DNA from 3 places in the Thermomonas sp. XSG genome. Region 2 is predicted to be linked to each of the others. Evidence: predicted binding sites of a transcription regulator. Region 2 holds the regulator's gene; each other region holds the start of a gene.
The links. Region 2 encodes HrcA, which represses chaperone genes, less so after heat shock. Its sites were predicted from a motif close to TTNGCACTCNNNNNNNNNGAGTGCNAA; they were not measured.
Positions count from the first base shown of each region.

Region 1: rpoH (RNA polymerase sigma factor RpoH) is a predicted target of HrcA. The motif match lies at 3,768-3,794, and genes of this name have one in related genera.
Region 3: groES (co-chaperone GroES) is a predicted target of HrcA. The motif match lies at 1,459-1,485, and genes of this name have one in related genera.

Region 1 covers NZ_CP061497.1:1,717,689-1,727,911, reverse strand. The annotation lists gene ICG51_RS08080 (thiazole synthase) at 1-470, opposite strand, end outside; gene thiS (sulfur carrier protein ThiS) at 472-672, opposite strand; gene ICG51_RS08070 (FAD-dependent oxidoreductase) at 669-1,637, opposite strand; gene thiC (phosphomethylpyrimidine synthase ThiC) at 1,634-3,442, opposite strand; TPP riboswitch at 3,512-3,613, opposite strand; gene rpoH (RNA polymerase sigma factor RpoH) at 3,820-4,686, shown strand; gene ICG51_RS08055 (DUF1203 domain-containing protein) at 4,820-5,287, shown strand; gene ICG51_RS08050 (trimeric intracellular cation channel family protein) at 5,296-5,916, opposite strand; gene tal (transaldolase) at 6,145-7,086, opposite strand; gene ICG51_RS08040 (primosomal protein N') at 7,141-9,342, opposite strand; gene ICG51_RS08035 (DUF3106 domain-containing protein) at 10,135-10,223, shown strand, end outside.
Region 2 covers NZ_CP061497.1:204,687-214,909, reverse strand. The annotation lists gene ICG51_RS00975 (DUF2939 domain-containing protein) at 1-427, opposite strand, end outside; gene sbcB (exodeoxyribonuclease I) at 463-1,911, opposite strand; gene ICG51_RS00965 (NAD(P)/FAD-dependent oxidoreductase) at 1,995-3,341, opposite strand; gene kynU (kynureninase) at 3,331-4,605, opposite strand; gene ICG51_RS00955 (amidohydrolase family protein) at 4,602-5,612, opposite strand; gene recN (DNA repair protein RecN) at 5,648-7,306, opposite strand; gene hrcA (heat-inducible transcriptional repressor HrcA) at 7,383-8,435, shown strand; gene grpE (nucleotide exchange factor GrpE) at 8,517-9,020, shown strand; gene dnaK (molecular chaperone DnaK) at 9,133-10,223, shown strand, end outside.
Region 3 covers NZ_CP061497.1:1,910,328-1,920,550, forward strand. The annotation lists gene ICG51_RS09025 (protein-disulfide reductase DsbD) at 1-1,023, opposite strand, end outside; gene cutA (divalent-cation tolerance protein CutA) at 1,028-1,384, opposite strand; gene groES (co-chaperone GroES) at 1,533-1,823, shown strand; gene groL (chaperonin GroEL) at 1,877-3,514, shown strand; gene ICG51_RS09045 (NAD(P)/FAD-dependent oxidoreductase) at 3,622-5,250, shown strand; gene ICG51_RS09050 (hypothetical protein) at 5,499-6,575, shown strand; gene ICG51_RS09055 (AAA family ATPase) at 6,589-8,076, opposite strand; gene glnE (bifunctional [glutamate--ammonia ligase]-adenylyl-L-tyrosine phosphorylase/[glutamate--ammonia-ligase] adenylyltransferase) at 8,121-10,223, shown strand, end outside.

The sequences.
Region 1 (10,223 bases), 1.5 Mb from region 2:
CTGCCGATCGGCGCGCCCCACGGCATCAGCACGCGGCAGCCCGCCTCGAGCAGGCGGTCGGCCACGCCGAGGTCGGCGGTGGTGTACGGAAACACATCGAAGCCGTCGTCGCAGAGGATCCGCGCGGCCTCCACCAGCCCGAACACGTCCGGCTGCAGCAGCTCGCCTTCACCCAGCACTTCCAGCTTGATCCAACGCGTGCCGAACAGCTCGCGCGCCATCTGCGCGGTGGTGACGGCCTCATTCACCGAATGGCAGCCGGCGGTATTGGGCAGCACCCGCACGCCGAGGTCGCCGATCAGCGACCAGAACGCCTGGCCGGCGCCTGCCCGGGCGTTTTCGCGGCGCAGCGACACCGTCACCACGTCGCAGTCCGCGCCGCGCACTGCCTTGGACAGGATCGCCGGCGAGGGATAGCGTGCGCTGCCCAGCCACAGACGCGAGCCCAGTTCGATGTCGTACACCTGCATCTCAACCTCCCTGCATCGGGGCGAGGATTTCCAGCGCGTCGCCTTCGCACAACCGCTGCGCGGCGCGCTGACCGGCGGCCACGAACACGCCGTTGAGGGCGGTGGCCACATGCGCTTCGTGATAGCCCAGCTCGAGCAGCGCCTGCGCCAGCGTGGCGGCTTCGATGGGGCGGGTTTCGCCGTTGACCTGCAGCTGGATCACGCCGCCTCCAACAGGCGCACCGCGGCCTGTTGCGCCAGCGCTGGTGCCAACAGGTAGCCGTGGCGGAACAGCCCGTTCAGATGCCAGCGACCGTCGCGCTGCTCAAGCCGCGGCAGGTTGTCGGGGAAGGCCGGGCGCAGGCCGTGGCCCAGTTCGAGGATGCGCGCTTCGGCCAGCGCCGGGTGCAGCGCGTAAGCGGCGTTGAGCAGCTCCATCACCGAACGCGCGCTGGTCGCGCCGGCATCATCGCTTTCCAGCATGCTGCCGCCCAGCATGTAATCGCCACCGCCGCGCGGCACCAGGTAGTGCATGCCGCGCGGATGCAGCAGGCGGATCGGTCGCGCGAACTGCACATCGTCGCTGTGCAGCAGCAGCATCTCGCCGCGCACGCCGCGCAGTTCCGGCAGGCGGTCGCGGGCGGCGTAGCCGCGGCAGTCGAGCACGGTCCGGCCATCGCCTGGCACCTTGCTCGCGTCCACGCCGTAGTGGATGGCAACGCCGAGTGGCTGCAACCGCGCCACCAGTGCCGCCAGCGCCGCGCGCGGATCCAGGTGCGCTTCGTCGGCGAAGAACAGGCCCTGGCGGAACCGCCCGGCCAGTTCCGGCTCGAGTGCGGCCACGCCGTCGGCGTCCAGCCGGCGGTAGTTGTCGCTGCGCTGGGCAAAGGCTTCCAGCTCGCCGGCATCGCGCGCAGCGGCCAATACCAGCGTGCCGTTGCGGACGGTGCCGGGGTACTGCCGCGGCCACCAGTCCAGCGCCTGCCGGCCCAGTTCGGCCACCAGCGGTTCAGCGCTGACGCATTCGCACCACGGCGCCAGCATGCCGCCGGCAAAGCGGCTGGCAGCCTCGCCGCCGGGCTGCATGCCGACTTCCAGCACCTCCACCTCGGCACCCGCCCGGGCCAACTCCAATGCGGCCGCCAGGCCGGCCACGCCGGCGCCCAGCACGGTGACGCGCGCGCTCACGGCGCGGCGTCCACGTACAGCTCGCCACCGGCGGCGACGAACTCCGCCGACTTCGCCTGCATCCCGGCATCAGCCGCGTCGCGCAGCTCGTGGCTGAGTTGCATCGAGCAGAACTTGGGCCCGCACATCGAGCAGAAATGCGCGCTCTTGTGCGCGTCCTTGGGCAGGGTGGCGTCGTGGTAGGCGCGCGCGGTGTCGGGATCCAGCGAGAGGTTGAATTGGTCTTCCCAGCGGAATGCGAAGCGCGCCCGCGACAGCGCGTCGTCATGCGCCTGCGCGGCCGGATGGCCCTTGGCCAGGTCGGCGGCGTGGGCGGCAACCTTGTAGCTGATCACGCCGGTCTTGACGTCGTCGCGGTCGGGCAGGCCCAGGTGCTCCTTGGGGGTGACGTAGCAGAGCATCGCGGTGCCGAACCAGCCGATCATCGCCGCGCCGATCGCCGAGGTCAGGTGGTCGTGGCCGGGCGCGGCATCGGTGGTCAGCGGGCCCAGGGTGTAGAACGGCGCGTCGCTGCAGACCTCCAGCTGGCGCGTCATGTTGTCGCGGATCCTGTGCATCGGCACGTGGCCGGGGCCTTCCACCATCACTTGGCAGCCCTTGTCCCAGGCCACTTTGGTCAGCTCGCCGAGGGTATCGAGTTCGGCGAACTGGGCGGCGTCATTGGCGTCAGCAATGCTGCCGGGGCGCAGCCCGTCGCCCAGTGAGAAGGCGACGTCGTAACGGCGCAGGATGTCGCAGATCTCGTCGAAGCGTTCGTAGAGGAAATTCTCGCGGTGATAGCGCAGGCACCAGCGCGCCAGGATCGATCCGCCGCGGGAGACGATCCCGGTGACCCGCTTCGAGGTCAGCGGCACATGCGCCAGCCGCACCCCGGCATGGATGGTGAAGTAATCCACGCCCTGCTCGGCCTGTTCGATCAGGGTGTCCTTGAACACCTCCCAATCCAGCTTGGCCGGGTCGCCGCCGACCTTTTCCAGCGCCTGGTACAGCGGCACCGTGCCGATCGGCACCGGCGCGTTGCGCAGGATCCAGCTGCGCAGGTTGTGGATGTTGCGGCCGGTGGACAGGTCCATGACCGTGTCCGCGCCCCAGCGGATCGACCACACCAGCTTCTCCACCTCCTCGGCCACGCCGGAGGACAGTGCCGAGTTGCCGATGTTGGCGTTGACCTTCACCAGGAAGTTGCGGCCGATCACCATCGGCTCGAGCTCGGGATGGTTGATGTTGGCCGGCAGGATGGCGCGGCCGCGGGCGATCTCTTCGCGCACGAATTCCGGCGTCACCAACGCTGGCAGCGCCGCGCCAAAGGATTCGCCTTCGGCCAGGCGGCGCTCCTCCTCGTCGCTGGCGGCGATGCGGCCCAGGTTTTCGCGATGGGCGGCATAGACCATTTCCTCGGTGACGATGCCGGCGCGCGCGAACTCCAGCTGGGTCACCGGCTGCCCGTCAGCGCCGCGGCGCAGCGTGCGCGCCGCCGGACAGGGCGCCACCAGCCGCTCGCCGCTGGCAAACCCGTTGTCCTCGGGACGCACCCTGCGCCCTTCGATGGCCTCGAAGCCGCGCGCGGCCAGCCAATCTTCACGCACTGGCGGCAGCCCGGCGGCCAGGTCGATGGCGACGCCGTCTTCGGTGTAGGGGCCGGAGGTGTCGTACAGGTGCAGGCGGGGCGTCTGCGGGTCGTCCAGCGCGATTTCGCGCAGCGGCACGCGCAGGCCGGGGTGGCCGGGCGGCGACAGGTAGACCTTGCGAGAGCCGCGGATCGGGCCGGTGGTGACGGTGCCCGGGCGGGTATCGGACGGCTGCATGGATCTCCTCCTCGTGAAACGCGGGAGATCCGGGAGTTGACGCTGCAACGGCACGCAGCGCGGCGCGCGCTGCATGTGGTTTTCCGTTCCTACGCCGGCATGACCCGGATCAGGTGCAAGGGTCAGCTCGACGCTTTCTCAGCCCCGTACGGGGCTCCCCTCGGAATGGGCGCAGGATCGGTGGAGGCCTTCACGCTGTCAAGCGCGCACCGGGCTTGCAGACCCTATGCAACGCCCCCAGCTCGTCTGGATACGCCGTGGTTTCCTGAACGGAAACCCGCTGCCGTTGTTCCATGGGTGAAACGACTGTGAACTACTGGCGTGGGCAGCAGTCATAAATGGCGACTGCTAGAATCGGCCGCATGAGGGAAGCCAGCATGACCACCAACGCGCTTGTCGCCAACAACCTGCCGATCCCCAGCGCCATGGGCTCGCTGGAGGCCTACATCAGCGGCGTGCACCAGATCCCGGTGCTGTCGGTGGAGGACGAGCAGCGGCTGGCCCATCGCCTGCGCGAGGACAACGACATCGCCGCGGCGCAGGAGCTGATCCTGTCGCACCTGCGCTTCGTTGTGCACGTGGCCCGCGGCTACAGCGGCTACGGGCTGCAGCTGGGCGACCTGATCCAGGAAGGCAATATCGGCCTGATGAAGGCGGTCAAGCGCTTCGACCCCTCGGTGGGCGTGCGCTTGGTCAGCTTCGCGGTGCACTGGATCCGCGCCGAGATGCACGAGTTCATCATCAAGAACTGGCGCATCGTGAAGGTGGCCACCACCAAGGCGCAGCGCAAGCTGTTCTTCAACCTGCGCAAGAGCAAGACCCGCTTGGGCTGGCTCAATGCGGAGGAAGTGCGGCTGGTGGCCAAGGACCTGAACGTCTCCGAGCGTGAAGTGATGGAGATGGAGTCGCGCCTGTCCGGCCGCGACATCGGTTTCGACGCGCCCGACGACGCCGACGACGACCACGCCCCGCCGGCGCCGGTCAGCTATCTGGTCGCCCACGACGCCGACCCGGCCGCCGCCTATGAATCCGCCGACAGCGAAGCCGACCAGCTGGAGGTGCTGCGCGAAGGCATGGCCCGGCTCGACGCCCGCTCGCGCGACATCATCCGGCGCCGCTGGCTGGACGCCGACAGCAAGGTCACGCTGCAGGAATTGGCCGACGAATACGGCGTCTCCGCCGAGCGCATCCGCCAGATCGAAGCCAATGCGCTGAAGAAGATGAAGGCGCTGTTCGCGGCCTAAGCAACGCCATCACGCGATACCAAGACGGCCCGGAGCGATCCGGGCCGTTTGCGTTTGCGGCGGCCACGCAAGAACCGGGAGGCCACGACGGGCGTCCGGCGCGATCGTGGCCGGCCCGAACTGCGAGGCACCCATGGAATACATCGTTTCAGGCCTGCCGCTGGCGCCCTTCGAACCCCTGTTCGGACTGGGCGATGCCGCGCTGCGCGCACACGGCGCCGTCCGCATCCGTGCCGATGCGAGGCCCGGATTTCCATGCCGGATCACCTTGGAGGACGCCGCCCCGGGCGAGTCACTGCTCCTCCTGCACTGGCAGCACCAGCCGGCCGCGACACCCTACCGCAGCGGCGGCCCAATCTTCGTGCGCGAGGGGGCGCGGGCCACGGCCCGGGTGCGCAACGCGATCCCGCCGCAGCAACGCGAACGCCTGCTGTCGGTGCGCGGCTACGACGCCGATGGCTGGATGCACGATGCGGACGTGCTCGAGGGGACGCAGCTGGAGACCGCGATCGAACGCTTCTTCCAGGATCCGCGGATCGCCTGCCTGCACGTCCACAACGCCCGCCGCGGTTGCTACGCCTGCCGCAGCGACCGCGCCTGACGCCGGGTTCAGCCGTCCTCGCGCGGCCGCGCGACCGGCAGCTGCCAGCCATGGCGCAGGGCCATCCAGCGCAGCCCGAAACAGGCAAGCGCACCGACCGCCATCGCCGGCTGCTGCGGCAGTTGCAGGACCGCCGCCAGCGCCACCACGCCACCGCCGACCAATGCCGCCACCGCGTACAGTTCGGCCTGCAGCACCACCGGCACCCGCGCCACCAGCAGGTCGCGGACGATGCCGCCGCCGATCCCGGTCGTCATTCCCAGCAGGGTCGCGGCGAACGGCGACATCCCGAAAGCCAGCGCCTTGCCGGTGCCCAGCACCGCGAACAGCGCCAGTCCCGCGGCGTCGAACAGCTGCACCGGGTTGCGCAGGCGCTCGATCGCAGCGGACCAGCGGAACGTGACCAGCCCGGCCAGTATCGCCGTAACCAGATAGCGCCAGTCGGCCAGCGCGGCCGGCGGATGCGCGTCGATCAGGACATCGCGGACGATCCCGCCCGACACCGCGGCCGCGCAGGACAGCACCAGCACGCCGAAGAGGTCCAGCCGCTGACGCACCGCCACGGTGCCGCCGCTGAGCGCGAACACGAAGGTGCCGATCAGGTCGAAAACAAGCAGGAGGGTGGACATGCCGCCACCTTACCCCGGCGGCGACCCCTCGCGGGCCTCACCGGGGATGATCGGCGCCAGGGGCTGGCGGCTCCAACACGCCTACCAGCAGTCGAGCAGCCCCACCGGCCGGTTGCGGAACCCGATCAGGAAGCACAGCTGCGCTGGCAGCCGGAACCACCATGCCGTCAGGCCGGGGAAACGCCACCGACGATCACCACGCGCGGCCAGCCCGCCATTACCGCGGCATCAGCCAAGCTTCGCCGCCAGCAGGGCTTCCAGCTGCTGCTGGTCGGCGGCGAACTTGCGGATGCCTTCCTCCAGCTTCTCGCGCGCCATCGCGTCCTCGGCGTGGCGGGCGCGGAAGCCGGCCTCGTCCAGCGCCGCGGGCGGTGCGAGGCGCTGGACGGTCTCATCCAGCGCGCGCGTCACCGGGGCGTCCGAGCGCTCCAGTTCGGCAAGCAGTTCCGGGGAGATGGTCAGCCGGTCACAGCCGGCCAGCGCCAGCACCTGGCCGGTGTTGCGGAAGCTGGCCCCCATGACCACGGTGTCATAGCCGTGCTGCTTGTAGTGCTGCCAGATGCGCGTGACCGACTGCACGCCGGGGTCGTCCTGCGGCGTGGCGGGCGGCGCCATGCCGTTGGCCAGGTGCCAGTCGAGGATGCGGCCGACGAAGGGGGAGACCAGGTAGACGCCGGCCTCGGCGCAGGCCACCGCCTGCGCGAACGAGAACAGCAGGGTCAGGTTGCAGTGGATGCCTTCGCGCTCCAGCCGTTCGGCGGCGCGGATGCCTTCCCACGTGGCGGCGATCTTGATCAACAGACGGTCGCTGCCGATCCCGGCATCGGCATACAGCCGCACCAGCCGGCGCGCGCGTGCCACGGTGGCCTCGGTATCGAAGCTCAGGCGCGCATCCACTTCGGTGGACACCCGCCCGGGAATCAGCTTGACGATCTCGCTGCCGATCGCCACCGCCAGCCTGTCGCAGGCGTCACCAAGCGGGTCGTCACCGCTGGCCGCCGCCGCGCTGGCCGCCAGATGCGGGGCATAGGCCGGCAGCGCCGCGGCCTTCAGCAGCAGCGACGGATTGGTGGTGGCATCCATCGGCATGAAGCGGGCGATGGCTTCGATGTCGCCGGTGTCGGCGACCACGGCGGAATGGGTGCGGAGCTGTTCGAGCTGGGACTTCACGGACGGCCTGGCGCGGCATGGGGCTGCGCATTGTAGGACTGCGACCGCGAAGGATCAGTACAGGTCCAGCGGATCCACGTCCAGCGACCAGCGCACCCGCCGCGCGTCCGGCGCGGCGTACAGCGCGGGCACCGCCACGTCCAGCGCCGCATGCAGGGCGGCGCGTGCCGGCGCGGCCAGCAGCAGCTGCGAACGCACGAAGCCGGCGCGGCGCGGCATGGGAGCGGGCAGCGGACCGTGCACTTCGATTGCGCTGCTATCCAGCAGCGTCTTCGCCAGCTGCAGGAACTGCAGCGGCAGCTCCGCCCGCTTGGCCTCGGCGCGCAGCAGGGCGAGATGGGCGAATGGCGGGAATCCGGCGGCCTCGCGCAGCGCCAGTTCGCCATCGGCGAAGGCGTGGTAGCCGCCGCCCACCAGCGTCTGCAGCAATGGATGCTCCGGGTGATGGGTCTGCAACAGCACGGTGCCCGGACGGTCGGCGCGACCGGCGCGACCGGCTACCTGGATCAGCAGCTGCGCGAGCTTCTCGCCGCTGCGGAAATCGGCGGAGAACAGGCCCTCGTCGATCCCCACCACCACCACCAGCACCAGATTGCCCAGGTCGTGGCCCTTGGCCAGCATCTGCGTGCCGATCAGGATGCCCGGCCGGTTGCCCAGCGCATCGAGATGTTTCTGCAGGCCGTCGCGCTGGCCGGTGCTGCCGCGATCGATGCGGATCACCGGCACCGCGTCGAAACGCGCCTGCAGTTCGGCCTCGATCCGTTCGGTGCCGTTGCCCTGCGGCTGCAGCGCCAGGCTGGCGCAATCCGGACAGGCCGGCGGCGACGGCCGGCGGTGGCCGCAGTGGTGGCACTGCAGGCGCTTGCCGTGGGCGTGCACAGTCATCGCGGTGGGCCGTTCCGGCGTGCTGCAGCGCGGGCAGTGCGCGCTCCAGCCGCAGTCGTGGCAGAGCAGCACCGGCGCATAGCCCCGGCGGTTGCGGAACACCAGCACCTGCCCGCCCGCATCCAGCGCAGCGCGGATCGCCGCCAATGATTCCTCGGACAGGCCGGCGTGCAGCGGGCGCTTGCGCACGTCCAGCACCCGAACCTGCGGCGGCCGCGCGTCGCCCGCCCGCCGGCGCAGCCGAAGCAGCGCGTAGCGGCCGGACTGCGCGTTGTGCAGCGTCTCCAGCGACGGCGTGGCGCTACCCAGCACCACCGGCACGGCCAGCGCGCGGGCGCGCACGATGGCGAAATCGCGGGCGTGGTAGCGGATGCCGTCGAACTGCTTGTAGCTGCCGTCGTGTTCCTCGTCGACGACGATCAGGCCGGCCTCCGGCAGCGGTACGAACACGGCCGAGCGCGTGCCCACGATCACCTGCGCCTGCCCGCTGGCGGCGGCCAGCCAGGTCGCGGCCCGTTCGCTGTCGGTGAGACCGGAATGCAGCGCATGCACCGGCACGCCCAGACGCGCACGGAAGCGCGCCAGCGCCTGCGGGGTCAGGCCGATCTCCGGCACCAGGACCAGCGCCTGCCTGCCGCGCGCCAGGCAGTCGGCGATCGCCTGCAGGTAGACCTCGGTCTTGCCACTGCCGGTGACGCCGTCCAGCAGGAAGGGCGCGAAGCCTTCGGCACTGCGGATCGCGTCGATGGCGACCTGCTGCTCGGTATTGGGAGAGAAAGCGGAAGGAACGGGGTCAGGTCCACTTCCACGAGGTAGTGAACCTGACCCCGTTTCGGCTACCCGCTCGACCAGCCCGCGCTCGCGCAGCGCGCGCAGGGGTGTGCGCCAGCCTGGCGATGTGGCATCCAGCCAATCCTCGTCGCGCACGTCCACCAGCAGACCGGCCAACGCCTTCGGTTTGCCCGCGCGCATTGCCGCCAGCGCGGTGCGCCCCGCTTCGTTCAATACCCAGCCATGGCGGGTGATGTCCGGCAGCGGCTCGCCGCGCCGCAGCGCGGCCGGCAGCGCGGCGGCAAGCACTTCTCCCAGCGGCGCATGCAGGTAGGCCGCCAGCCATCGCAGCGAGGCCAGCAGTTCGCCCTGCAGCAACGGCGCCCCGTCCGGCGCCGCCAGCGCGGCGCGCAGCTCGACGCCCGGCTCCGCCAGCCCATGCCCGACGACCAGTCCACAGACCTCGCGCTGGCCGAACGGCACCCGCAGGCGCGCGCCCACCGCTACCGCCGAGGCCTCGAGGCCCGGCGGCGGCAGGTAGTCGAACAGGCGCGGCAGCGGCACCGGCAGGGCCACGCGCAGGATCGCGGGAGCAGTCATCGATGCAAGTCTAGCCCCGCCGCGCACCGTTCAGCTTGCGCCGCATACCTGATTCCGCCCTTACCTCTTCCATGCAAGTTGCTGTTATTGCAGGGAAAGAATGCTTATCCACATCGGCTGTGGATAAGTCTGTGCATGGGGCCCATCCACAACTGCGCAAGCGCCGTTCCAGCATGCTTTCGTTCAGCTGGACAAAAAATCGCCATATTCGAAATTCACTTACACATCAATGTTTTACCCGTGAAACACATGGGGGTGTGTCGGGCCGGTTAACGTGGAACCCACATTTGTGACCGCTTCTTCACGGCTGTGCACAACTGCCCTGCCCGCAAGCCGCGCCGCTGCTCACGGAGCCGGCGCGATGGAGGGTGTCAAGCCGTGCTGACGGGGGGCCGGATCCGGAACTTGCGTGAGCCAGCGCACGGAATCCCGCGCAAGCGCCTGTTTCGGGAAGGAAAACACCCGTTATCCACACTGCCTGTGGATAAGCCTGTGTGCGACGCCGGGATGGCAGCCCCGAACGCAACAGCAGCGCACCGCTCAAGGCCCTGGCCAAAATTTGATCGCCACATCAATGATCTTTTAAATCAATGGCTTGCAGAAATCCAGCACAATTGGAGCGCGACCCAGCGGGCCTGCAGTCGGCACTAGCACACAATTCATGCCGCTGTGCACAACTGCAGCGACCGTGTGGCCCCTCCCTTCGCTGAAGCCTGACCACCCAAGGCCGGCGCGAAGCGGGCGGGACGCCGGATGGGCGCTATAAGATTGGCCGGTGCCGACTCCCCCGACATGACCAGATCCAGCCCCCATTCCCCCCCACCCGCGGCGGTCGCCGCCTTCCTGCGTGGCCTGGACCGGCGCGCGCGCCTGCTAGCGCT
Region 2 (10,223 bases):
ATTCGAACCGGGTCTGCGCGTCCTTCAGCGGGTCCGCGGCGCGCGCCTTGCCGTCGGGTTCCACCTTGCCCGCCATCTGGCGCGCCAAGGCGCTACCGGTGAGCAGGGTGCTGATGCCCTGCGGCGATACCATCGCATCGACCGCCGGCTTCGCGACCATCGCAGTGAGCTCGCCAACCGCCTTGTCGGCCTGGCCAGGACTGACGCGACCGATGATGCCGCGGGCGATCCGTTCCTGCACCTGCGGACGCAGGTCCTCGCGCAGGCGGTCGAAGTCGACGAAACGCCACAGCTCGTCGTACCGGTTGCTGGCGACGAGGTTGCGGATGCCGTTGACGGCCAGGTAGGGGCCCGCCGCCGCATACGCGAACAGGGCCAGCAGCAGGCCGATGGCGATGGCCAGGATCCACTTCAGCTTCTTCGACACGGCGCGGCTCCGGAAGTCCTGTATCAGTGTAGCGGTCAGCCGCCCAGCCCGGCGGCGAGCTGGTCACCCCAGGCCGAGAGCTGGTCGAGCAGGGCCAGCCGGTCGGGGGCATTGGCGTGCTCGTCGCGCAGCCGCGCGATGTCCTCGCGGTATTGCGCCAAGGTCAGTTCCGACAGGCCCGCATCGGTCAGCAGCCGGCGGCGGCGATAGGCGTCCCAGTCAGCGCGCTCCGCCGGCAGCAGGGTCTCCGGCCAGTTGCGCGCGCGGTAGCGGAACAGGAGTTCGGGCAGGCGCGGGTCACGGAAGGCGAAGCTTGCGCGCCCCAGCAGTTGCGGCGGGGTTCCCCGCAGCTGGGCGAACAGCCGCTTGTCGCCCTCGCCGAGGAAGCCGTCGTACAGGGCGGCATCCGGGTCGGCCGCCGCGGCCTGCCGCTCTCGTGCGTATACGCGGCGGACTTTTTCCGCCAGCGCGGGGCCGGCTGCGCGCAGGCGCTGCGCGCGTGCTTCGGCGAGGCCGGCGTCGACGCCGAGCCGGGCGAAATCGTCCGGGCGCAGATGGTCCCAGCGCACCAGCGCCGGACACCTGTTGGTATGCACTTCCTTCAGCGGAATGCGCAGCTCGCCTTCGGGCAGGTCCTCCTGCCGGACGTACAGGCGCGCGGCGATGGCGTCGGCGTCCAGCGCCAGCAGCGGTTCCGGATCGGCGTCGAGGTCGAACACCACCACCCGAGAGTCGATCTGCGGATGCCGTGCAAGCGGCAACACCGGTGCGGCGCACAGGCGCGCGGCGGGGTAGCGCTGCGAGACGTGCAGCAAGGGCGTCATCGCCACCGTGTCCAGCAGCGAGGCGGCAAAGCGCTTGTCGCGCAGGCGCAGGGCGTAGTCCCACAGGCGCGGCTGGGCCTGTTTGAAACGACGCGCCACCCCGATCAGCGCGCGTACGTCGCTCAGGGCTTCGTGCGCCATGCCTTCGCGCAGCCCGTTGTCCTCTGCAAGGTGTTCCAGCCGGAAGCTGGTGCCCTTGCCGTCCTCGCGCTGGCGCCAGACCAGGCCGTCCGGGCGAAGCGCGTGCATCAGCCGCAGTGCATCGAGCAGGTCCCAGCGCGAATTGCCGCCGCGCCACTCCCGTTCGTACGGATCGTGGAAATTGCGGTACAGGCCGTAGCGGACGAATTCGTCATCGAAGCGCAGCGAGTTGTAGCCCACGCTGCAGGTGTCGGGCTGGCCCATCTCGTCGGCGATGCGGGCGAATGCGGTGGCTTCGTTGACGCCATCGCGCAGCAACGCCTGCGGCGTCAGCCCGGTGACCATGCTGGCGCCGGGCGAGGGCAGCAGGTCATCGGCGGGCCGCACCAGCACGTCAATCGGCGCATCGATCTCGTTCAGTTCAAGGTCGGTGCGGATCGCGGCGAACTGCGCGATGCGACTGCGGCGCGGGTCGGTGCCGAAGGTTTCGAGGTCGTAGAAGAGGAAGGAAGCGGCCATCGCACTATTGTAGGAGTGCACCGCAGGGGCGCGATGCTCTTTGCGTGATCCTGCGGCAGCGTTCGCGCCCGTTCCGTGCGCTCCTACAGGACGTCGAGTTTCGCCAGCACGTCGGCATCCACTGCGGCCCAATCCATCTCGTCCAGCGAGTTGAGTCCACGCGTTGCCTCGACCAGGATCCCGCGCTGCACTTCGCTGCGATGCAGGGCGGTGGCATAGGGGATGCGCATGAAGGTGACCATGGCGTAGTGCGGCACGAAACGGCCGGGGTGGCGTTCCTGCAGGGCCAGCTCCAGATCGCGCTGGAGCAGGAAGTCCGCATCGTCCACCTTGTCGCGCATCTCGATGTAGTTCTCCAGCGCCATCTTCTGGATCGCCTCGGCATTCGGCTTGCGCTCGGCCTCGAATGCGGCGAATGCATGGCCCAGCGCCGGCGCGCGTTCCATATGTTCGGCCAATGCCACGCAGTCCTCGAACGCGCAGTTCATGCCCTGACCGTGGAAGGGCACCATCGCGTGCGCGGCATCGCCCAGCAGCATCGCGTGGCCGCCCACGTGCCAATGGTCGAGGTAGAGCGTGGCCAGGCTGCCGACCGGATTGGCATCGTAATCGTGGCGCAGCGCGGGGATCAGCGGCAGGGCGTCGGGGAAGTCACGCCGGAAGAGCTCCAGCGCATCGTCGCCGGTCTGGACCTGCTCGAAGCTGGGGTAGCTGCCCGCATGCGGCATGAACAGCGTCACCGTGAAGGTGCGCTCGTCGTTGGGCAGGGCGATGCACATGTAGTGGCCGCGCGGCCAGATATGCAGCGCGTTGGGCTCGATGCGGAAGCCGCCGTCGGCGGCCGGCGGGATTTCCAGTTCCTTGTAGCCGTGGTCCAGCCATTCGGTGCGCTCGCCCAGCGGCTGCACTTTCGCCATTTCCGCGCGCAGGGTGGAGCCGGCACCGTCCGCGCCGACCAGCGCCTGGAACGGCCGCTTCACCTGCTGCTCGTGGTGGCGGAAGGAGGCGATGCGGTCGATGAAGTCCACCCGCTCCAGTGCGTGGTCGAAGTGGAGGCGCGCGCCGTGGGATTCGGCGATGGTCAGCAGCACGATATTCAGCTCGCCGCGGTTGATCGACCAGATCACTTCCGAATCGTCGCGGCCGTAGCGCTGCAGGCCGGGCTCGCCGTGCAGCGGATGCACGTAGCGGCCACGCATCATCACCGCCTGCTGCAGCACCGCGTCGTCGGCACCGGCCTGGCGCAGTGCGTGCAATCCGCGTTCGGCCAACGCGAGGTTGATCGAGCGACCGCCGGCGTAGCCGTCCACGCGCGGGTCGCCGCGTCGCTCGAACACGTCCACCGACCAGCCGCGCCGGGCCAGCAGGATGGCAAGCAGGGCGCCGGCCAGGCCGCCGCCGATGATGGTGATATCGCGCTCAGCGCCCATCGCGCCACTCCTTGACGGTGCGGGCGAAGCGCAGCACGTCGGCAAAGTTGTTGTACAGCGGCACCGGCGAGATGCGGATCACGTCCGGCTCGCGCCAGTCGCCAAGCACGCCGCGCGCGGCGAGGAAATCGAACAGTTCGCGACCGCGCTCACGGCCGCCGATCACGCGGATGGAAAGCTGGCAGCCGCGCTGCACGGGGTCGCGCGGCGTGGCCACCTGCAGCACGTCGCGCAGGCCGGTGTCGATCAGTTGCTCGAGGTAGCCGGTGAGCTGTTCCGATTTCGCCCGCAGCGCCGGCAACGTGGCGCGGTCGAACTGCTCCAGCGAGGCGCGCAGCGGCGCCAGGCCAAGGATCGGCGGGTTGGACAGCTGCCAGCCGTCGGCGCCCGGCGTGGGCGAGAACTGCGGGCCCATCTTGAAGCGCACCGACGCATCGTTGCCCCACCAGCCGGCGAAGCGCGGGCGGTCGGTGCGGGCATGGCGTTCGTGGACGAAGCAGCCGGCCACCGCGCCGGGACCGGCGTTCATGTATTTGTAGTGGCACCAGACCGCGAAGTCGGCGTCGGCATCGTGCAATTGCAGCGGCAGGTTGCCGACGCCGTGGGCGAGGTCGAAGCCCACCACCGCGCCGGCCGCGTGCCCCAGCCGCGCGATTTCCCTGAGGTCGAAGGCCTGCCCGGTGCGGTACTGCACGCCCGGCCAGACGATGGTGGCAAGGCGCGGGCCATGCTCGGCGATGGCGCGCTCGATCGCGGCCATCGAGAAAGTGCCGTCGGCGTTGTCCGGCGCCACTTCGACCAGCGCCTCGGCCGGATCGAAGCCATGGAAGCGCACCTGCGATTCCAGCGCGTAGCGGTCGGACGGGAATGCGCCGGCCTCCATCAGCAGCACCGGCCGCTCGCGGGTGGGGCGGTAGAAGCTGACCAGCATGAAATGCAGGTTGGCGGTCAGCGAGTTCATCGCCACCACTTCCGATGGCTGCGCGCCGACCACCCGCGCCAGCGGGTCGCGCACCAGTTCGTGGTAGGGCATCCATTGCGCGCTGCCGGTGAAATGGCCTTCCACCGCCTCGCGCGCCCATTTGTCCAGCACCTCCTCGACATGGGCGCGGGCGCCCTTCGGCTGCAGGCCCAGCGAGTTGCCGACGAAGTAGGCCTGTGGCGCGCCGTCGTGCAGCGGCAGGTGGAACTCGTCGCGGAAGTGGCGCAGCGGGTCGGCCGCATCGAGCGCGGACGCGTGGTGGTCGGTGTAGAGCTCGGTCATGTAAACCTCGATGCGGACAGGCCCAGCCATTCCAGCGCGGTGCCGTGGTAAAGCCGTGCGCGCTGCGCGTCGGCCAGGTCGAGCCGTTCGATGCCTTCGCCAGGCACCTGTTCGCCCAGCGGGAACGGATAGTCGGTGCCCAGCATCACCCGCTCGCTGCCGCAGACTTCGAGCAGGTAGCGCAGCGCGGCGTCATCGGCCACCCAGGAATCGAAGTACAGGCGCTTCAGATACTCGCGCGGATTGCGGAAATTGTCGGTGGCGACGAGGTCGGGGCGCATGTTGAACCCGTGCTCGATCCGGCCGATGGTGTAGGGGAAGCTGCCGCCGCCGTGGGCCAGCGCGATGCGCAGCTTCGGCAGGCGTTCCAGCACGCCGCCGAACACCAGGCAGCAGGCGGCACGCGACTGCTCCGCCGGCATGCCGACCAGCCACGGCAGCCAGTACTTCGGCATCGACTCGGCGCCCATCATGTCCCAGGGGTGCACGAGGATGGCGGCGCCCAGCTCGCTGGCCGCCTCGAAAAATTCTAACAGCTCCGGCGCGTCCAGGTTCATGGCTTCGACATGGCTGCCGATCTGCACGCCCTGTAGGCCCAGCTCGTCCATGCAACGCTCCAGCTCGCGCACGGCGAGCTGCGGCGACTGCAGCGGCACCGTGCCGATGCCCGCGTAATGGCGTGGGAAATCGCGGCAGGTCTGCGCCAAGTGGTCGTTGAGCGCGCGGTGCAGCTCCAGCGCCTGGTGCGCCCTGGCCCAGTAGCTGAACATCACCGGCACCGTGGACAGCACCTGCACCTGCACGCCGAAGCCGGCGTAGTCGTCGATGCGGATCTGCGGGTCCCAGGTCTTCGGCCATATCTCGCGGAAGAACTTGCCGTCCTTGTAGATACGGTGGCGGCCGTCGTCGCCGTGGTGGATCACCGGGAAGCGGTTGTCGCCGTACTTGCTGGCGAGGTCCGGCCAGTCGCGCGGCAGGTAGTGGGCGTGGGTGTCGATCTTGAGCATGGCCCGATTCTAGGGCCAATGCGCGCGGGTTGAGCTCAGTGACCGTCCAGCAGCTTCTTCGCCGCGGCGCGGGCTTCCTTGCTGACATCGGCGCCGCCGACCATGCGGGCGATCTCGTCCACGCGCCCGGCGGCGTCCAGCGCGGCCACCGAGGACTGGGTGATGCCGTCCTGCGCGGCCTTGCTGACACGGTACTGCGCGTGGCCGGCGGCGGCGACCTGCGGCTGGTGGGTCACGCACAGCACCTGCTTCGATGCGCCCAGCGCGCGCAGCTTGGCGCCGACCGCGGCGGCCACCGCGCCGCCGATGCCGGCATCGACTTCGTCGAACACCAGCGTCGCGGCCGCATCCTGTCCCTGCGTGGCCACTTCGATGGCCAGCGAAACACGCGAGAGCTCGCCGCCGGAAGCGACCTTGCGCAGTGGACGCGGCGGCTGGCCGGGGTTGGCGGAGACCAGGAATTCCGCACGCTCGCCGCCGTTCGGGTCGGGGCTGTCGCTGGCGTTGGCTTCCAGCGCCACTTCGAAGCGGCCACCCTGCATACCCAGCTCGCCTATCAGTGCGGTGATGGCGGCCCCGAGCGCGTCGCCCGCCTTGCGGCGCGAGGCGGCGAGGGCGGTGGCGGCAGTGCGCCACGCCGCCAGCGCGACGGCAATGTCGCGATCCAGCCGCTGCAGGCGCGCATCGGCATCCGCCAACGACTCCAGTTCTGCGGCCAGCGCGTCGCGATGCGCGGCCAGCTTGTCGGGAGTGACCCGATGCTTGCGCGCCAGGTCCTGCACGCGGACAAGCTGGCGCTCGATTTCGGCCAGTGCGTCCGGATCAAGGTCCAGGTCGTCGCGGATGCGCTGCATCAGCGCCAGTGCTTCGTCGAGCTGGATGGCGGCGGAGTCGAGCATCGCATCGACTTCCACCAGGCGCGGCTCGTGCGTGGTTTCCCGTTGCAGGCCATTGCGCAGCTGCTGCAGGCGGCCTGTGAGCGCGTCATCGCCACCCAGTGCGTCCAGCGCCGCATCGCAGGCGGCGATCAGCGAGGCGGCGTGGGCTTGGCGGCGATGGCTGGCGTCGAGTTCGGCCAGCACCGCCGGTTCCAGCGGCTGCGCCTGCAGTTCGTCCAGCTGGTGCTGCAGCCAGCCCTGGCGCTCGGCAACGTCGCCGCGGGCGAGCAGGGCGTCGCGTTCCTGCTGCAATGCCTTCCAGCGCCGCGCCGATTCGCCGGTGGCGGCCAGCAGGTCCGGATGGCGGGCGAAGTCGTCGAGCAGGCGGGTCTGCTGCGGGCGCACCAGCAGCGCCTGTTGGGCGTGCTGGCCGTGGATTTCCACCAGCAGCGCGGCCAGTTCCGACAGCTGGGCGATGGTGACGCTGCGCCCGTTGATCCAGGCCTTGGAGCCGCCGTCGGCGCGCAGGGTGCGCCGCAGCTGGCAGGCGCCGTCGTCGTCCAGGTCGGCTTCGGCGAGCCAGCAGGTGGCGGCAGGGCAGTCGTCCAGCGCGAACTCGGCGGACAGTTCCGCACGCTGCGCGCCGTGGCGCACCGCCCCGGCATCGCCGCGGGCGCCGGACAGGAAGCCCAGCGCATCCACCAGCAGCGATTTGCCGGCGCCGGTTTCGCCGGATACGACGGTCAGGCCCGCGCCGAAGTCCAGTTCGGCATGGGCGACGACGGCAAAATCACGGATCGAAAGGCGGGTCAGCATGGCTGCGCATTGTGCCTGCGTGGGCGATTGCCCGGAAGCGGTTGCATGCGTGGCGGACTGCGCTTACAACCTGCGCATGGCCCGCCGCCCGACCCCGGATATCGCCCTCGACCCGCGTGCGCGGCAGTTGCTGCGCACGCTGGTGTCGCGGCACATCCGCGATGGCGAGCCGGTCGGTTCGCAGACCTTGGCCAAGCATTCAGGGCTGGACGTCAGCCCGGCCACCATCCGCAACATCCTGGCTTCGCTGGAGGATGCCGGTCTACTGGCCGCGCCGCACAGCTCGGCCGGACGCGTGCCCACCGCGCAGGGTTATCGGCTGTTCGTGGATTCCCTGCTGCAGGTCAAGCCGCTGGCGGCGCAGGACGTGGATCGCCTGCGCAGCGGCCTGCCGGCGGGCGCCGGCACGCAGGCCCTGCTGGGCAGCACCTCGGAACTGCTCTCGGCGATGACCCACTTCGCCGGCATGGTCAGCGTGCCGAAGCGCGAGAGCTTCGCGTTCCGGCAGATCGATTTCGTCGCGCTGGACCCGCAGCGGGTGCTGGCGATCCTGGTGTTCGCCGATGGCGAGGTGCAGAACCGGGTGGTGCAGGTGCGGCGGGCGTTTTCGCCCTCCGAACTCGAGCAGGCGGCGAATTACCTCAACGCCCATTTCGCCGGGCGGTCGCTTGCGCTGATCCGGGCAGCGCTGCTGCGCGAGTTGCGTGATGCCCGCAGCGAGATGGAGCGGCTGCTGGCGAATTCCATCGAGCTTGCCGAGCAGGCATTCGCGCCTGCCCGCGAGGACGACATGCTGGTGGCCGGGCAGACCCGGCTGCTGGGCCTGCAGGAACTGGGGGATCTGGACCGCCTGCGCGGGCTGTTCGAAGCCTTCGCCGAGAAGCGCGAGCTGCTGCAACTGCTGGAGCGCACCGCGAAGGCGCCCGGCCTGCGTGTGTTTATCGGCGAGGAAACCGGGTTGGCGCCGCTGGAAGGGATGTCGCTGGTGAGCGCGCCTTACGGTCGCGACGGCCAGGTGCTGGGGGTGCTGGGCGTCATCGGCCCGAGCCGGATGGCCTACGAGCGGGTGATCCCGGTGGTGGAGGCCACCGCAGCGGCGCTGGGGGCGGCGCTGGACGGGGGCGCCTGAACGCGGTGCCTTGAATCGCGGCGGCGATGGCCCCATAGCCGGAGTCGGAAGCGGCATCCCGCCGCCAATCGATCCGTGGACATGAGCAACGACCCGACGCAGGAAGTGAACGAAGGCGCCGACGAGATGGCGCAGCAGGACGAGCTGGAGGCGCTGCGCGCCGAAGTCGAGCAGCTCCGGGCGCAATCGCTGCTGGAGCGCGCCGATCTTGAGAACCAGCGCAAGCGGCTGGCCCGTGACATCGACAGCGCCCGCAGGTTCGCCAACGAGCGCCTGCTGTCCGACCTGCTGCCGGTGTTCGACAGCCTCGATGCGGGTCTGGCTGCAGCTGGCGAAGATGCGGGCGCGCTGCGCCAGGGCTTGGAGCTGACCTACAAGCAGTTGCTGAAGGTCGCCGCGGACAACGGCATGGAAGTGCTGGATCCCGCCGGGCAGGCGTTCAACCCCGAGCACCATCAGGCGATCAGCCAGGGCGAATCGGAGGGCGTGGCCCCCGGCCACGTCATCACCGTGTTCCAGAAGGGCTACCTGCTCAACGGCCGGCTGCTGCGCCCGGCGCTGGTGATCGTGGCCAAGCAGGACTGAAACGGCGTGCACGCACGATGCCGCGCGGCTCTTGAAGGCCGGCGCGGCATCCCCAGATAGCAATCATCGGCGCGCGGCGCCACCAGACATCGGGATTCAAGAGGATATCGTCATGGGCAAGATCATCGGCATCGACCTGGGCACCACCAACTCCTGCGTCGCCATCATGGAAGGCGGCAAGGCCCGCGTCATCGAGAACAGCGAGGGCGACCGCACCACCCCGTCCATCGTCGCCTGGACCAAGGACGGCGAAGTGCTGGTGGGTGCCTCGGCCAAGCGCCAGGCAGTCACCAACCCGAAGAACACCTTCTACGCGGTGAAGCGCCTGATCGGCCGCAAGTTCACCGACGCCGAGGTGCAGAAGGACATCGGCGTGGTGCCGTACACCATCACCCAGCATGACAACGGCGACGCCTGGGTGGCGCTGGCGGACGGCAAGAAGCTGGCCCCGCAGGAAGTCTCCGCCAAGGTGCTGGAGAAGATGAAGAAGACCGCCGAAGCCTTCCTGGGCGAAACGGTCACCGAGGCGGTCATCACTGTGCCGGCCTACTTCAACGACAGCCAGCGCCAGGCCACCAAGGACGCCGGCCGCATCGCGGGCCTGGACGTCAAGCGCATCATCAATGAGCCCACCGCGGCCGCGCTGGCCTACGGCCTCGACAAGGGCGATACCAAGGACCGCAAGATCGCGGTGTACGACCTCGGCGGCGGCACCTTCGACGTGTCAATCATCGAGATCGCCAACGTCGACGGCGAGAAGCAGTTCGAGGTGCTGGCCACCAACGGCGACACCTTCCTGGGCGGCGAGGACTTCGACAACCGGGTCATCGACTACCTGGTGGAAGAGTTCCAGAAGTCCGACGGCGTGGACCTGCGCAAGGACCCGCTGGCCCTGCAGCGCCTGAAGGATGCCGCCGAGCGCGCCAAGATCGAGCTGTCTTCCAACCAGCAGACCGACGTCAACCTGCCGTACGTGACCGCCGATGCGTCGGGTCCGAAGCACCTGAACATCAAGCTGACCCGGGCCAAGCTGGAAGCGCTGGTCGATGACCTGGTCAAGCGCACCATCGAGCCCTGCCGCGTGGCCCTGAACGACGCCGGCCTGCGCGCCAGCGACATCAGCGAGGTGATCCTGGTCGGTGGCCAGACCCGCATGCCGAAGGTGCAGGCGGCGGTGGCCGAGTTCTTCGGCAAGGAGCCGCG
Region 3 (10,223 bases), 1.3 Mb from region 2:
CGTGTCCGCAGCCGGAAGCGGCGTGTCGGCCGGCGTCGTTCCCTGCGCAGGCAACGGTGCGGCAGGGCCGCTGTTGCCGGACACAGTGTTATCGGGGACGGCTGCCGGCTTCCCCGCGGGCAGCGAGAACGCCAGCCGCCGGGTCATCGGCGGATAGCAGATGCCGTTGTCCTGGCAGCCCTGCAGGCCAAGCACCAGAGTGCCGCTGGCGGCGAGGGCGGTGGTGCGCGCCACCGGCAGGGCGATCTCGACCTGGTCGAAATACACCGCCACGTCGCCGAAGTGCTCGTCGCGGTAGGGCGTGGCCGCCGGCAGCTTCGCCGCCGCCGGCAGCTGCACCGACAGGCCGGCGGCGCCTTCCAGCTTTACCGACAGCTTGTCGCGGTACAGGTAGTAGCCCCGCGCGGGGGTCAGCCGCAGCAGCAGGGTGTTGCCGTCCAGCGCGATCAGGTCACTGCCGAAGGCCTGTGCAGCGGGCAGCGGCGCGGCGTCCCCCGCGGCGCCGCGGTTGCCGAGGCCGAACAACCCGCCGCCGGCCTTTCGGCCCGGCAGGAAGCCGCCATCCGCCTCGGCCTGCGGCAGCGTCACGCTCAGCGTGCGGGTCTGCGGCGGATAGCAGACGCCGGCATCGGCGCAGCCCTGGTACTTCACCGTCAGCGCCACGCCGGTGGCTGTCGCGGCCGGGACGCCGGTCACCACCCCCACCAGCTGCGTCCGGTAGGTCTCGACGTCGCCGAAGAACTCGTCGTGGTGCTTCCTGCCATCCGGCAGGGCCAAGCGCGGCTCCGCCAATCCGGCGCCCACCTTCACCGAGGTGCGATGCCGGTACAGGTAATAGCCGTCGGCGATCTTCCAGCGCACCTCGATGCGGTCGCGCGCGGTGGCTTGCGCCGACAGCACGAACACCTCATCCACCGGCGGCAGCTCGAAGTCGGCGGCGATGGCCGGGGAGGCGGCGAGCAGGCCCGCGAGCAGGGCCTGCGCGGCCAGCCAGCGGCGCAGGCGGAGGGTCAATCCGATCATCGGGTCATTCTACTGGACGGGTCGATTCGACCACCCATTGCAGGTACGCGGGCAGGCCGGCGACGGATTCGACCGCCAGCAACTCCGGCAGTTCATACGGATGCAGCTGCGGCAGCCGCGCCTGCAGCGCCGGGTAGCGTTGCCGGGTGGTCTTGACCAGCAGCAGTACTTCGGCGTCGCGCTGGACCTGCCCCTGCCAGCGGTACACCGACTGCAGGCCGGGCAGGAGGTTCACGCAGGCGGCCAGCCGTTCCTCCACCAGGGCCTCGGCGATGCGACCGGCGGTGGCGGGGTCGGGGCAAGTGCACAGGCAGAGCAGGACGTCCATGCCGACAGGGTAGCCCGCCGGGCGATCTGGCATGGCCCCCCTTGAAAGCCGCCCGCGGCGCCCCATCTCCCTGCCATCCCGGCCCCGGGATGTTTTTGTCCCTGGCGTTGGCAGTTGTCACGTCCGACTGCTAAAATTTCCGGGTTTTCCCCGTTCAATCAATCATTTGCAGAGGTTGCACATGTCCAGCATCAAGCCGCTGTACGACCGCGTGGTCATCAAGCGCATGGAAGAAGAGAAGCTGTCCGCGGGCGGCATCGTCATCCCCGACAGCGCCACCGAGAAGCCGATCAAGGGCGAAGTGATCGCCGTGGGCACCGGCAAGGTGCTGGACAACGGTCAGGTCCGCGCGCCGCAGGTGAAGGTGGGCGACAAGGTGCTGTTCGGCAAGTACAGCGGCACGGAAGTGAAGCTGGACGGTGCCGAGCTGCTGGTGGTCAAGGAAGACGATCTGTTCGCGATCCTCGGCTGATCGCGCGTCGCTTCCCACCCTCATCCCACTGAATACTTACTGAGGTAATCGCAATGGCTGCCAAGGATATCCGTTTCGGCGAAGACGCCCGCGTGCGCATGGTGCGCGGCGTGAACGTGCTCGCCAATGCCGTCAAGGCCACGCTGGGCCCGAAGGGCCGCAACGTCGTGCTGCAGAAGAGCTTCGGCGCGCCCACCATCACCAAGGACGGCGTCTCCGTCGCCAAGGAAATCGAACTGTCCGACGCGTTCGAGAACATGGGCGCGCAGATGGTCAAGGAAGTCGCGTCCAAGACCTCCGACAACGCCGGTGACGGCACCACCACCGCCACCGTGCTGGCGCAGGCGTTCATCCGCGAGGGCATGAAGGCGGTCGCCGCCGGCATGAACCCGATGGACCTGAAGCGCGGCATCGACAAGGCCGTGACCGCCGCCGTGGCCGAGCTGAAGACCATCAGCAAGCCGTCCTCGACCAACAAGGAAATCGCCCAGGTCGGCACGATCTCCGCGAACAGCGACGCCAACATCGGCGACCTGATCGCGCAGGCGATGGACAAGGTCGGCAAGGAAGGCGTGATCACCGTCGAAGACGGCTCGGGCCTGGAGAACGAGCTGGACGTGGTCGAGGGCATGCAGTTCGACCGCGGCTACCTGAGCCCGTACTTCGTCAACAACCAGCAGTCGATGCAGGCCGAGCTGGACGACCCGTTCATCCTGCTGCACGACAAGAAGATCGCCAACGTGCGCGACCTGCTGCCGGTGCTGGAAGGCGTGGCCAAGGCCGGCAAGCCGCTGCTGATCGTGGCGGAAGAGGTCGAAGGCGAGGCGCTGGCGACGCTGGTGGTCAATACCATCCGCGGCATCGTCAAGGTCTGCGCGGTCAAGGCGCCGGGCTTCGGTGACCGCCGCAAGGCGATGCTGGAAGACATGGCCATCCTGACCGGCGGCACCGTGATCTCCGAGGAAGTGGGCCTGTCGCTGGAGAAGGCCACGATCAAGGACCTCGGCCGCGCCAAGAAGGTGCAGGTCTCGAAGGAGAACACCACCATCATCGACGGCGCCGGCGAAGGCGCAGGCATCGAGGCGCGCATCAAGCAGATCAAGGCGCAGATCGAGGAGACCTCCTCGGACTACGATCGCGAGAAGCTGCAGGAGCGCGTGGCCAAGCTGGCCGGCGGCGTGGCCGTCATCAAGGTCGGTGCCGCCACCGAAGTCGAGATGAAGGAAAAGAAGGCGCGCGTCGAAGACGCCCTGCACGCCACCCGCGCTGCGGTCGAGGAAGGCATCGTCCCGGGCGGCGGCGTCGCCCTGATCCGTGCCAAGGCCGCGATCAAGGACCTGAAGGGTGCCAACGAAGACCAGAACCACGGCATCCAGATCGCCCTGCGCGCGATGGAAGCCCCGCTGCGCGAGATCGTCACCAATGCCGGCGACGAGCCGAGCGTGGTGCTTAACCGCGTCGCCGAAGGCAAGGGCGCGTTCGGCTACAACGCCGCCAACGGCGAGTTCGGCGACATGATCGAGTTCGGCATCCTGGACCCGACCAAGGTCACCCGCACCGCGCTGCAGAACGCGGCCTCCATCGCCGGCCTGATGATCACCACCGAAGCCATGGTGGCCGAGCTGCCGAAGAAGGACGAGCCGGCGATGCCGGGCGGCGGCATGGGCGGCATGGGCGGCATGGATTTCTGATCCGCGCTACCGCGACAACGTGACACCGGAAGGCCCGCTTCGGCGGGCCTTTCGTTTTTCTAGCACCCCGTGGATGATCGGGTTTCTTCCCGTCAGCGACGATGCGCATGCCAATCCAGCAACACGACGAGGTCCTCATCATCGGCGGCGGCCACAACGGGCTGGTCTGCGCCGCCTATCTCGCCGGCGCAGGCCTGAAGGTGCGGGTGCTGGAGCGCCGCCAGCTGGTTGGCGGCGCGGCGGTCACCGAGGAGTTCCATCCCGGTTTCCGCAACTCCGTGGCCAGCTACACGGTCAGCCTGCTGAACCCGGCGGTGATCCGCGACCTGCGGCTGGCCGAGCACGGGCTGCGCGTGGTCGAGCGGCCCTACGCCAACTTCCTGCCGCTGCCGGACGGGCGCAGCTTCCGCCTCGGCGGCGAGCACACGAACGCCGAGGTGGCGAAGTGGTCGGTGCGCGATGCGCAGCGGCTGCCCGAGTACTACGCGATGCTCGACCGCATCGTGGTGGTGTTGCGCGAGCTGATGCGGCGTACGCCGCCGAACGTGAGCGACCGCTTCGTGCTGGCCGACTGGCTGAACTCGATGGCGGTGGGCAGGCAGCTGAAATCGCTGGACATGCGCGGCCGCCGCGACCTGCTCGACCTGTTCACCAAGTCGGCCGGCGAGCTGCTGGACGACTGGTTCGAGGGCGAGCCGCTGAAGGCCGCGCTGGGCTGGGATTCGGTGGTCGGCAATTTCGCCAGTCCGTACACGCCGGGCAGCGCCTACGTGCTGCTGCATCACGTGTTCGGCGAGGTGAACGGCAAGGCGGGTGCTTGGGGCCACGCCATCGGCGGGATGGGCGCGATCACCCAGGCCATGCGCAGGGAGTGCGAGGCGCGCGGCGTGGCCATCGAAACCGATGCCGAGGTGGCGCAGCTGCTGGTGGAAGGTGGCAAGGCGGTCGGCGTCGCATTGGCGGACGGCCGTGAGCTGCGCGCCGCGACCATCGCCAGCAACCTCAATCCGAAGCTGCTGTACACCAAGCTGGTCGAACCCGGCCAGCTCGACGATGACACCGCCCAGCGCATCCGCCGCTACCGCTGCGGTTCCGGCACCTTCCGCATGAACGTGGCGCTGTCCGAGCTGCCGGACTTCACCGCGATGCCGGGCACCCGGCTGCAGCCGCACCACCAGAGCGGCATCCTGATCGGACCGTCGCTGCAGTATTTCGAGCAGGCGTATTTCGATGCCAAGTCGCGCGCTTACAACCCCGGCTGGGCGCGCAAGCCTGTCGTCGAGGTGGTGATTTCCTCGACCCTGGATGACACCCTGGCGCCGGCCGGCCAGCACGTGGCCAGCCTGTTCTGCCAGCAGGTGAACCCGGCCATCGCCGACGAGGACGGCGGCTGGGACGCGCACCGCGACACGGTGGCGAAGCTGATGATCGACACCGTCAACGACTACGCACCGAACTTCGCCCGCAGCGTGCTGGGCTATGAGGCGCTGAGCCCGCTCGACCTGGAGCGGCGCATCGGCCTGGTCGGCGGCGACATCTTCCACGGTGCGCTTGGCCTCGACCAGATGTTCAGCGCGCGCCCGCTGCTGGGACAGGGCAATTACCGCGGTGCGTTCGAAAATCTCTACCTGTGCGGCTCCGGCACCCATCCCGGTGGTGGCGTGACCGGCCTGCCGGGGCGCAACGCCGCGCGTGAAATCCTCAAGGATCTGGGCCGTTCGCCGCGTCCCGATTGATGGGATATTCGTGAACCGATGGGTCCTTTTTTGCAGTGCAGCGTGCAAACACCCTCACGAATCCTTCACGATCGGCCCGCGTCCCGACGTGGGGGAGGGAGCAGGCCCGCAGAGACTCCGGTCGAAGCGGGCTTTTTTATGCCTGCGGTCTGGCCCGGGAGCGGTTCGATCCGGGATCTGCCGGGACACCAGCCATGTTGCGTTGCTGTGGATTGCTGCTCTCGTTTGCACTGGCCGCCTGTTCGGGCGTGAGCCGGGACTTCACCCAGTCCTTCGTGGACGCCAACCGCGGGCTGGATGACGACGCCCGCGTCGCCGCGTATTCCCCCGAGATGAAGCTGCTGGCGGTGGGCCGCGAATCCGGCAGGTTGGAACTGTGGGACGTGCGCCGGCCGGATGCACGCATCGCCCGGCAGGCGCATGCGCTGCGCGTGCAGGGGATCGCGTTCGGCCCGCAGGACGGCATCGTCATCAGCAGTTCCGGGTTCGGGAACATCGACGCGGGTGAGATCGTCGAGCGCGAGAACGGGCCGAAAATCTGGAGCGCGCGCACCGGCGAGTTGCTGCATGCCTTCGGCGGCGCCGACTGGTTGCCGGGCGCGGTGTCCGCCACGCCGCTGCGCGGGCTGTACCTGCTGGCCAGCTACGACGAGCTGCGCATCTACGACCATGCACGACGCATGTTGGTGGGCACACCCCTTCGCCTGCAGCCGGACGGCGGGATCACCGCGCTCGACTGGGACCAGGCGTCCGGGTTGATAGCCGCCGGCACCGACAAGGGCCTGATCGCGCTGCTGCGGCTGCACCGGGAGCCGCAGGGCGGCGCCCGGCTGGAAATCGCCGGTACGCACGCGCCACACGGGCACGGTCCACGTCGCGGCGTGTTGGCGGTGAAGCTGCTCGATGACGGCCGCAAGCTGGTGAGCGTGCAGCATTCGCCGGCGCTTTCCGAGGCGATGGGCGACAACGTGCCGCCGCTGTACAGCGGTCACCAGCACGAAACCGTGCGTTGGGATGTCGCCACCTGGCGGCGCGAGCATGCGTATTCCAGTTCACTGCTCGGCGTGCACCAGGCAATACACACCCGCGGCGAGGACTGGCTGGTGCTGGCTGGCGTGGCCGGCGGCAGCGCTCGGATCGCCGGCAAGATCGAGCTGGTGGACCTGCGCAGCGGGGTGTCGTGGCTGTATCGCGCCAACACCACGCATCCCACCGCGGTACTGCTGCCACCTGCCCGCGAGGGGCTGGTGCTGCAGAGCGGCCGGGCCACGCGCATCCGCTACCTGGACCAGAAGGACGACGTGCCGTGGGTCCCGCCGCAGTAGCGGGTCGGCGTGCTCAGTCTGCCGGCACGGTGCGCGGCAGCGCCCACTCGCGCAGCGCCTGTACCTGTTCGGCCATCAGCACCGACAGCGGGCGGGTCTCGCGGATCGCCTGCATCAGCGCATGCGTGTCCAGCCCGGCCTGGGTGGCGTGTGCGGCATACAGCGCGCTAACGATGACCTGTTCGATTTCGGCGCCGGAATACCCCTCGGCCGCCGCGGCCAGCGCCGACAGGTCGATGTGTTCGCGGGCCAGCTGGCGCCGGTCCAGGTGCAGGGCGAAGATCTCCGCGCGGGTGGCGGCATCGGGCAGGTCGACGAAGAAGATCTCGTCGAAACGGCCCTTGCGCAGCAGTTCCGCCGGCAGCTGCTGCACCTGGTTGGCGGTGGCGACCAGGAACACGCGCGCCTTGCGCTCGGCCATCCAGGTCAGGAGGTAGCCCAGCACCCGCCGCGACAGCCCGCCATCGCCGTCGCCGCCGTCGGTCGCCAGGGCCTTCTCGATCTCGTCGATCCACAGCACGCAGGGCGCGAGCTGTTCGGTGGACGCGAGCGCGGTGCGCAGGTTCTTCTCGGTTTCGCCGTGGAACTTGTCGTACAGGGTGCCGAAGTCCAGCCGCACCAGCGGTACGCCGAAGCCGCCGGCCACCGCCTTGGCCAGCAGCGACTTGCCGCAGCCCTGCACGCCCAGCAGCAGCACGCCGCGCGGCGGCGGCAGCCCGGCCGGGGGCGGGTCCTGCACGAAGGCGGCGCGCCGTTGTTCCACCCAGCGCTTCAGGCGCGCTGCGCCGCCCACGTCGGAAAAACGCGCGGTGTCGTATTCGTAGTGCAGGTGGCCGCTCTTGTTGAGCAGCTCGAACTTCAGCCGCGCCAGCTCCGGCAGGTCGTCGGCGCCCAGCGCGCCGTCGCGCCAGATCAGGTGGCGGGCGATCCGGCGCGCGTCGGTCAGGGTCAGGCCGTGCAGGTTGCGCACGATCTGCCGGACCGCATCGGCATCGGCCTCCACCCGGCGTCCGCCGTTCTGCGCGGCGTAGTCGCGGGCTTCGTCCTTGACCAGCTTGAGCAGGGCGTTGGCGTCCGGCAGGCGCAGCGAGAACCTCGCGGCGAACGGTTCCAGCGCCTCCGGCAGCTCGATCCTGGTGCCCACCAGCACGATCACGTGCGGCTGGCTGCCGCGGCGCTGTATGAGGTCGCGCAGCGCGCGCTGGTAGCTGGCGTAGCCGAGGTAGGGGGTGGCGTCCATCAGCAGGTAGACGCCGCGCTGGCTGGCCTCGCGCATTGCGTTGAGGGTGGCGCTGAGATCGGGTGCCAAGCCGCTTTCGTCCTCGCCGTCCATGTCCACCCGGCGCAGGCCTTCGGTCACGCTCCAGCGATACAGCGCGCGCCAGACGTGCATCAGTGACTGCCGGAACAGTTCCATCACCCGCGCTTCGTCGGGTGTTTCGATCACCAGCAGGGGGGTCTCCGCGCGGATCAGCGCGGCCAGGTCCAGCAGTTCGCTCATGGGCGGGCACGATAGCGGTGCGTCGGCGATGCCACAATCGGCGCATGGACGATGTGTTTTCCGCCGAGATGCAGACCCTGTCCGCGCGTGCCCTGCAGCGCCTGCGCGCGGCCGGTTGCGCGATTACCGACGAAGCGGCGCTGGCGCGCCTGGCGGTGGCCAGCGACTTCGCCATCGATGCGCTCGTCCGCCAGCCGGAACTGCTGGACCGGCTGCAGACCGATGCGGCGGCCCCGCTGCCTGCGCCGATGCTGGAGGCGGGCAACCAGGGCGAATGGGCGCGCCTGCTGCGCCGCTACCGGCAGGCGGAATCGACCCGGCTGGTGTGGCGCGACGTGGTCGAGTGCGCCGATGTCGAGGCGGTCCTCGCCGGCAGCAGTGCGCTGGCGGAAACCTGCCTGCGGCTGGCGCTGGACGCGCTGGAGGCGGATTTCGCCCGGCGCTTCGGCAGCGTGCGCGATGCCGAAGGCGCACCGCAGCGGCTGGTGGTGTTCGGCCTTGGCAAGCTGGGCGGGCGCGAGCTGAACTTCAGTTCCGACATCGACCTGGTCTACGCCTACGAACACGAGGGCGAATCCGATGGCGCGCGCAGCCTGCATGCGCAGGACTACTTCGCGCGGCTGGGCCAGCAGCTGGCGAAACTGCTGGACGAGGTGACCGCGGATGGCTTCTGCCATCGCGTCGACCTGCGTCTGCGCCCGTTCGGCAACGCCGGGCGGGTGGCGCTGTCGTTCGCGGCGATGGAGCTGTATTTCCAGCGCGAGGGCCGCGACTGGGAGCGTTACGCCTGGCAGAAGGCGCGCTGCGTGGCCGGCGACATCGCCGCCGGCGAGCGCTTCCTCGATGCGCTGCGGCCGTTCGTCTATCGCCGCTATCTGGACTACGGTGCGCTGGACGGGCTGCGCGCGATGAAAGCGATGATCGCCGCGGAAGTGGCGCGCAAGGACATGGCCGGCGACATCAAGCGCGGGCCGGGCGGCATCCGCGAGATCGAGTTCCTGGCGCAGGCGCTGCAGCTGATCCGCGGTGGCCGCGAGCCGGCGCTGCGCCGCCGACACCTGCTGGCGACGCTGCAGGCGCTGGCGCAGGCGGGGCACATGGAAACCGACGCGGCATCGGCACTGGCGGTGGCATACCGTTTCCTGCGCCGGCTCGAGAACCGCCTGCAGATGCTGGCCGATGCGCAGACCTATGCGCTGCCCGAGGACGGGCTGGCGCGCGCGCGCCTCGCCGCCGGGCTGGGTTATGCGGACTGGCAGGCGCTGGATGTCGCGCTGGCGGCGCAGCGGGCGAAGGTGGCGGAGGAGTTCGGCGCGTTGCTGGCGCCGCGCCGTCGCCGCATCTCCGGTGGCGACGAACTCGCCAGTTACTGGCGGGCGCTGCCCGAGCACGGCGAAGCCGCGCAGCTGGAGGCGGTCGGCTTCGAGCATGCCGCCGAGCTGCACGCCAGCCTCTGCGATTTCGCCCGCACGCCAGGCGTGCGCGACCTCTCCGACGCCGCGCGCGCGCGCCTGGATCGGGTGCTGCCGGCGCTGCTGCAGCACGCCGCCGCTTCCGATACGCCCGATGCGGTGTTGCGCCGGGTGCTGCCGCTGCTGCACACCATCCTGCGCCGTGCCAGCTACCTGGCGCTGCTGGACGAGCAGCCGGCGGCACTGGCGCGGCTGGCCAGCGCGCTGGCGCGCAGCGCCCTGCTGGGTGAGCGCCTGGCCGCCTATCCGCTGCTGCTGGACGAACTGCTGGACGTGCGCGTGGGTGGCGAACTGCCGGATCGCGCGACCATGCAGGCCCAGTGCGCGGCGGCGCTGCGCGACAACGACATGGAGGCGTCGCTGGATGCGCTCAACGAAGTGCGGCAGGCGCTGAGCTTCCGCTTCGCGCTGGCGCTGCTGGATGGCCGCATCGATGCGCAGAATTGCGCCCGCCACCTGGCGTGGCTGGCCGATGCGGTGGTCGCCTGCGTGCTGCAGCTGGCCGACGACGAACTGCGCGGCGCGCACGGCCGCGTCGACGGCGGCCGCTTCGCCGTGCTCGGCTACGGCACGCTGGGCGGCGAAGAGCTGGGTTTCGGCTCCGACCTCGATCTGGTGTTCCTGTTCGATGCGCCCGCGGACGCCACGTCCAACAGCGCGCGGCCGCTGGATGCG